2 regions of the Pseudoalteromonas sp. P1-7a genome follow, and region 1 is predicted to be linked to the other one. Evidence: predicted binding sites of a transcription regulator. Region 1 holds the regulator's gene; the other holds the start of a gene.
What was found. The regulator ArgR, encoded in region 1, controls arginine synthesis, uptake and breakdown. The targets are predictions, from matches to a motif close to ANTGAATANNTATTCANT.
Positions count from the first base shown of each region.

Region 2: a site for ArgR is predicted at 1,111-1,128, ahead of gltB (glutamate synthase large subunit). Genes of this name have one in related genera too.

Region 1 is NZ_LKDU01000005.1:144,890-148,820, reverse strand. Features, by position in the region: gene AN389_RS05980 (iron ABC transporter permease) at 1-296, shown strand, start outside; gene AN389_RS05975 (ABC transporter ATP-binding protein) at 297-1,343, shown strand; gene AN389_RS05970 (Dyp-type peroxidase) at 1,387-2,286, shown strand; gene argR (transcriptional regulator ArgR) at 2,283-2,750, opposite strand; gene mdh (malate dehydrogenase) at 2,976-3,908, shown strand.
Region 2 is NZ_LKDU01000015.1:67,882-71,812, forward strand. Features, by position in the region: gene gltB (glutamate synthase large subunit) at 1-1,010, opposite strand, end outside; gene AN389_RS11145 (Grx4 family monothiol glutaredoxin) at 1,854-2,192, opposite strand; gene AN389_RS11150 (Fe-Mn family superoxide dismutase) at 2,459-3,040, shown strand; gene AN389_RS11155 (PrkA family serine protein kinase) at 3,250-3,931, shown strand, end outside.

The DNA of each region.
Region 1 (3,931 bases):
ATATGGCTAGCCAATCTATGGGTAAAAGCCAAGGGCAAACATTGCGCTTAATACACCTTCCTTTATTACGACGAGGGCTTTTAACGGCAGCATTACTTGTATTTATTGAGTGTATGAAAGAGCTGCCAGCCGCTTTACTATTAAGGCCTTTTGATTTTGAAAGCTTAGCTACACACGTATTTCAATATGTGAGCGATGAACAGCTTGAGCTTGCTTCTATTTCCGCTTTATTTATTGTTTTGGTTGGGTTGATCCCCTTGTATTTTATTAACCGTTCTATGGAGCAACACAGTTAAATGAGCCGTTTAAATTTACAAGGTGTAGGTTATCACTACAATGGCACCCCGGTGTTAAACAATTTGGATTTAACGGTGGGCCAAGATGAAATAGTGTGTTTACTTGGTGCCAGTGGCTGCGGTAAAACAACCACCTTAAAAGCCATTGCTGGCCTTATTGAAGTAAAGCAGGGGAGTGTATCTATAGAGGGCAAATGCGTAAGCGATAAGGATACATTTGTCTCTCCAGAGCATCGTAATATTGGGATGATGTTTCAAGATTATGCTCTGTTTCCTCACCTCAGTGTGGCCGATAATATCGCATTTGGACTAAGTAAAATAAGTAAAGCTCAAAAACAGCACCGGGTAGAGGAAATGCTGGAGCTGGTGCATTTAACAGGATGTGCAAAACGCTACCCTCATCAACTCTCAGGTGGCCAGCAGCAACGTGTCGCTATTGCGCGAGCGCTGGCTTATAAACCTAGCTTATTGCTCCTTGATGAGCCTTTTTCGAACATAGATACACAAGTGCGTTTTGAGCTAATTGCTGATATTCGGCGCATTATTAAAGCGCAGCAGGTTTCTGCGGTGTTTGTTAGCCACTCAAAAGAAGAGGCCTTTGCGTTTTCGGACACGTTGGCCATAATGCACCAAGGAAAAATAGCCCAACAAGGTACGCCAGAGCAGCTTTTTGCCAAGCCAAAGACAAAGGAGGTTGCAGAGTTTCTGGGTCAGGGCATATACTTAGGCGCAGAAGTGTTAACGGCAACTGAATACGAAACCGTTTATGGTGTTGTGGAATCGCAGCAAGAACATAAGCACAATGCAATAAAAGGGCTGGTGTATATACGTCCGCACCATATTGAGCTTGCGCAAAATACGCAGGCTGATAACCCTCAAAGTGTGAGCATTTTAAACCGTCGGTTTATAGGTTCGGCTTATGTTTACACTGTTTTAATTGCAGATCAAGAGATTGAAGTTGCCGCACAATATGGCCAGTCATTTGAAATAAATGAGCAGGTTATAATAAAAATAAAACCTCACACGGTGAATTTTTTCGAATCATAACAAACGTGTTATTCGCTGTGTTTTATAAAGCTAAGGAATAACAATGGCGCAAGCGCAATCTGGGATTTGTGCTGAAGCAAACTTACACGGTTTGCATTTATTTTTTAATGTATTTGATGGTCAAGACGAGTCATTGCGCGCAAAGCTAAAGCGCGTAAGCGCAATTGAAGAAGAGTTTAGTGATCAGTTCTCCGAGGCCATGCTCTCTTGCATGGTGGCCATAGGCGCGCAATATTGGCCGCATATACTACCTGAATATATCCCAAGCGAGCTGCAAAGCTTTCCTAATATAAATCACAGCGATTTTGTTATGCGCGTACAGCCCTGTGATTTATTTATCCAAATTCGCTCAGACCGAGAAGATGTTAATCACCTTTTTGCATTGCAAATATTAAAGTTGTTTTCGCCCGATGTAGAGCTGGTTGAACAAATTCGCAACTTTAGGTTTTTAGATGGGCGAGACTTTAACGGCTTTATTTACGCAGGCGATACCCCGCATGGGCGGCAAAAACGAATCACTGCACTGGTTAATAAGCCCGACAGCTTTGAACACCAAGGTAGTTATATTCATGTCCAACGTTATAAGCATGACTTGAGTGTATGGCAGCATTTATCACTCAGCGAGCAAGAGCATATTATGGGGCGCACGCGTTTAGATAACACTTTAATTGAGCCTAAGGTAGATACTAGCCACGCCACTAGAAGCGAGCTAAAAAATGAGAGCGGCCAAGCAATATTGCTTAACCAAAGCATGCCGTATGGCGATGTTTATGAGCAAGGTATGCTAAGTATTACATGCTCTGCATCGGGAAGTGCGTTTGAAAAGGTACTTAACAGCCGCATAGGAAAAGGGGAGTGTTACGACCATTGGCTTGATTTTACTCAAGCCGATATGGGCTCAGCGTTTTTTGCGCCGTCAGTTAGTTTTTTAAAGCAGCTTTAAACCGTATCAAATAAAATGCGTACGCGCTCAAGCGTAATGTCAATTTCAGAAATTTTTGCAGGCGCAATAAAAATAGTGTCATCCCCAGCAATTGTGCCTAAAACACCATCAGCTTTACCTAAAGAATCTAACAAACGAGCAATTAACTGCGCTGCGCCTGGGCTGGTGGTAATAATAATCATCATCTCGTTATGCATAATATCAATAACAAGCTGGCGCAGTGGGCTTTTAGCTGTCGGTACGCCCATTTCTGCGGGAAGGCAATACACCATTTCTTGTTTAGCATTACGGGTACGCACAGCGCCAAACTTGCTAAGCATACGCGACACTTTACTCTGGCTTATATTGTCAAAGCCTTGCTCTTTTAATGCTTCGACTATTTCGCCTTGCGAGCCAAAATTCTCTTCTTTTAAAAGTGCTTTAAACGCTTTTACCAGTGCTTCTTGTTTGTCTTGTGGTTGCATAGTCTTTATTCATTTTTGTTATTTATAATGCAAATTCTACACAAAAATGAATAATTATGCAGCAGTTGTTTAGTTAACTTGCCAGTTTGCTGCGATAAACCAACAAAGTTTACAACTATGGTCGAAAATATACCTGAAATAAGCAGGATAAATTTGTTTTTAGTCGCTAATTTCATTATCTTAAGAGCCACAAATATTTCCTACCTCAAATTACGGAGAATTCCAATGAAAGTTGCTGTATTAGGTGCTGCAGGCGGTATCGGTCAAGCGTTGTCTTTATTATTAAAAACAGGCTTACCAGCAGGTTCTGAATTATCACTTTACGATGTTGCACCAGTTGTACCAGGTGTTGCGGTTGACCTATCACACATCCCTACAGATGTTAAAGTAGCAGGTTTTGGCGCAGACGATTTAAATAAAGCGCTTGAAGGGTGTGATATCGTACTTATCCCAGCGGGTATGCCACGTAAACCAGGTATGGATCGTGCGGATTTATTTAACGTAAACGCAGGTATCATCAAAACATTAGCAGAAGGCATTGTTGCTAGCTGCCCTAAAGCATTAGTGGGTGTTATCACTAACCCAGTAAATGGCACTGTGCCAATCGTTGCTGAAGTATTCAAAAAAGCAGGTACTTACGATGCAAGCCGCGTATTTGGTATTACTACGCTTGACGTAATTCGTTCAGAAGCATTTGTTGCTGAGCTTAAAGGCGTAGACGTAGCATCAGTAAAAGTACCCGTAATTGGTGGCCACTCTGGCACAACTATTCTTCCTCTACTTTCTCAAGTTGAAGGCGTAAGCTTTACCGAAGAAGAAGTTGCTACACTAACTCCACGTATCCAAAATGCAGGTACTGAAGTAGTAAATGCTAAAGCGGGTGGTGGTTCAGCTACACTTTCTATGGGTGCTGCTGCAGCACGTTTTTGTATGTCTTTAGTTAAAGGCCTACAAGGTGAAGACGTAGTAGATTACGCATACGTTGCTGTTGAAAATGGTGATGCAGAGTACTTTGCTCACCCAGTACGTTTAGGTAAAAACGGCGTAGAAGAAATTATTTCTTACGGCGAGTTAAGCGCATTTGAAGAAAAAGCTAAAAACGATATGCTTGAAACGCTGAAAAAAGACATCAAAGAAGGTGTCGATTTCATGGCGTAATAGCCAAATTTCATACAAAAAAG
Region 2 (3,931 bases), on a different contig from region 1:
GCAGGGCCATCCCACGGCTCCATATGCATAGAGTTAAAGTCGTAAAATGCACGTAAGTCATCATCCATAGCACGATTTTTTTGCCATGCAGGTGGCACTAGCATACGCATAGCACGGAATAAATCCATGCCACCCGCTAAAAACAGCTCCAGCATGTTGTCTAGGCTTGATGAGTCAGAGCCAGTTTCGTTTACAAACGGCGCTGCGCTTTGTAAATCAGGAATAAGTGGCGAAGAAAACTTATACGAACGTGCACGAGCCCATTGGCGGTTACCTTCAATGGTATTAATTTCACCATTATGCGCTAAATACCTAAATGGTTGTGCTAAAGGCCAACGCGGCTGAGTATTAGTAGAAAAACGCTGATGGAATACACAAATAGCGCTGGTCATACGAATATCAGCTAAGTCTAAATAAAAGTTAGGCAAATCTGCAGGCATCATAAGGCCTTTATAGATAGTCACTAACCCCGATAAACTCGCAATATAAAACGACTCATCCTCTGCTAAACGCTTTTCTGCGCGGCGACGTGCTACATATAAACGTCGCTCTAAATCTTTAGAACGCCAACCTTCCGGCGCACTAACAAAAATTTGTTCAAAACCAGGTAATTGCTGTGTAGCAATTGGCCCTAGCATTGAAGGGTCAGTAGGCACTTCACGCCAACCAAGTATTTTAAGTGTTTCTTGTTCTAATTCTTCACATAAAACCTGTTTTGCAGCTTGTGCTAAAACGGGATCTGAATTTAAGAAAACCATGCCTACGGCGTAATTTTTACCTAAGTGCCAGTTATGCTCGTTAGCAATGGCACGAAAAAAACTGTCAGGTTTTTGGAGTAATAAACCACAGCCGTCGCCTGTTTTACCATCGGCAGATATACCACCGCGGTGTTGCATGCGATCAAGTCCAGTAATAGCTGTACGAATAAGCCGATGACTAGCTTGACCATTTACTTGGGCTATTAAGCCAAAGCCACAATTATCTTTTTCTAATGTTGAGTCGTATAACATAGACCCCTCCCTTGCTGCACTGTTAACGTGAATGAACTGCTCGACGATTTGCTAACAGACGCACAAAACTAGCCTCTATAGTAAATAGAGTCAATATTATTTTGAATACATATTCACATTCTTGAATATTTCTCACTTCAAGGCAAGGTTTCTTTTTAACTCATAAGTTTTAACATTTAGTGCTTTTTTGTGCGTTATTTTTTCATGACACTGGTGTCAATTTTAACATTTTGTAAAAACAAAGGGAGCACACCAATACCCTTTACGTAAACGTAAAGCCCCACCCAATGAATAAATATTCATTAAAACTTTATTGGTTCAGTTAACATTTAGATAGTTTAATGCAATTTAAATAAATTAAAGGTTTAGGATCACGCTTTTTTAGCGTTCATTGGTATAGTTATGAATTGCTGTGTCGTTTTTAGTGCAAATGGTGTGAATTTTTATTTAATACCAATTCGCTTAATTAAGTGTTCTATTTTGAGGCTGGAAAAACGTATTGATAGCCAGGCAAAAATCTCGATATTGGGTTGTGCTAAAAAAGAGCCTTTTAGCGCAGATAGCGACACGTATAGCTCAGCATAGCTGGTTACGTATTATTACGCCTTGGTATAAAACTCAATTTTTTAATTAAAATTTGCGCTTATATAAGTAGCATTGTTGCTTACTTATCCTTACTAAGGTGTATCTAAACGAGGAGTGAGGCCTGAGTTTGCTAACTATTGAGTACAAATTATTGGCTATAATCATGGGCTGATCAATAAATTAAAACGCAAGAAAGTTATAGATAGACACAAAAAAGCCACGTAAACGTGGCTTTTATTATGTTTAGCAAAGTAACTATTACTCTGCGTCAGCTTCTTTATATTTAGCTGCTGTTTCAGTGATCAACGGCTGTAATTCACCACGCTGAAACATTTCAATAATAATGTCGCAACCACCTATCAATTCGCCCTCAACCCAAAGCTGTGGGAAGGTAGGCCAATTAGCGTATGCTGGTAGCTCAGCACGAATATCTGGATTTAGTAAAATATCAACATAGGCAAATGGTTCGCCACATGACATTAGAGCTTGTGACGCTTGTGAAGAAAAACCACAATTTGGTAATTTAGGTGACCCTTTCATGTAAAGGATAATTGGGTTTTCAGAAATCTGCTGTTTAATTTTATCAATGGTTTCCATCTACAACCTCAAAATGACGATAGCTTGATATATCCGGGGCTTGAAAATAAATCATTGTGGCCACAAATATATAACTTAAAATGGGCAAATAAAGCCGCAATTGAAATAGTCTTTAGCAATAGCATTGCTGTTTGCTTAAACTTGAGTAAAATACTCAACAATTATAGTAACACTATATTCTCGTTTGGTATAGGTAAGTGGTCTGTTCTATCAGGCATTACGTACTACCAAGCGCGTTATCAACCAAAAGAAGATGGAGATAAAAAATGGCATTTGAACTACCGTCACTACCATATGCAATTGATGCACTTGAGCCTCACATTTCAAAAGAAACTCTTGAGTATCACCACGGTAAGCATCACAACACGTATGTTGTTAAATTAAACGGTTTAATTCCAGGTACTGAATTTGAGAACAAATCTTTAGAAGAGATTGTTTGCTCATCTGAAGGTGGCGTATTTAACAATGCTGCACAAATTTGGAACCACACTTTTTACTGGAACTGCCTATCTCCAAATGGCGGCGGTGAACCAACAGGCGCAATTGCTGATGCTATCAACGCGAAATGGGGCTCATTTGACGCGTTTAAAGATGCACTAAACGACAAAGCTGTTAACAACTTTGGCTCTAGCTGGACATGGTTAGTTAAACTAGCTGACGGTTCATTAGATATCGTAAACACATCTAACGCAGCAACGCCACTTACAGACGAAGGTGTTACACCAATCCTAACTGTGGATTTATGGGAACACGCATACTACATTGATTACCGTAACGTGCGTCCAGATTACCTTAAAGGTTTTTGGGCGCTTGTTAACTGGGAATTCGCGAACGCTAACTTCGCTTAATTAGCCACTATAGGCTGATTAAAAAAGGCGCTTCGGCGTCTTTTTTTATGCCTTTATAAAATTTAAGCCGCCGTTATACGTGCTAAATTGATAAATTAGCCACATGATCTTTTTTCACTTAAATTTTTAATTTTATTGCACAAAAATTTCAAACTGAGACTAGACTTTAAAAAGTAAGCACCTTTTTAAAGTGGGTTTCGGAGGTTATTATGACTATTTTTGAGCACTACCAAGCACGATACGAAGCAGCACAAGAAGAAGAATACAGCATCAGCGAATTTTTAGAAATTTGTAAAAACGATAAATCAGCTTATGCCAGCGCACCCGAGCGCTTACTTATGGCAATAGGTGAACCACAAATGGTTGATACTGCAACCGACGCACGTTTAAGCCGGTTGTTTTCTAATCGAGTTGTTGCACGCTACCCTGCATTTGAAGACTTTTACGGCATGGAAGATGCCATAGAGCAAATTGTCTCTTATTTAAAACATGCGGCTCAAGGACTAGAAGAATGCAAACAAGTCCTTTATTTACTCGGCCCCGTAGGGGGAGGTAAATCTTCAATCGCTGAAAAACTAAAATACTTAATGCAACAGGTGCCTATATACTCAATTAAAGGCTCGCCGGTAAACGACCACCCGCTTTGTTTGTTTGACCCCGTCGAAGATGCAAATGTGCTTGAAAAAGAATACGGTATTAAGCCCCGTTATTTAAAAACCATTATGTCGCCATGGGCTGCAAAACGACTAAAAGAATTTAATGGTGACATCAGCCAATTCAGAGTTGTAAAGCGCTACCCTTCTATTTTAAATCAAATTGGTATAGCCAAAACCGAGCCTGGTGATGAAAACAATCAAGATATTTCAGCATTGGTAGGCAAAGTAGATATTC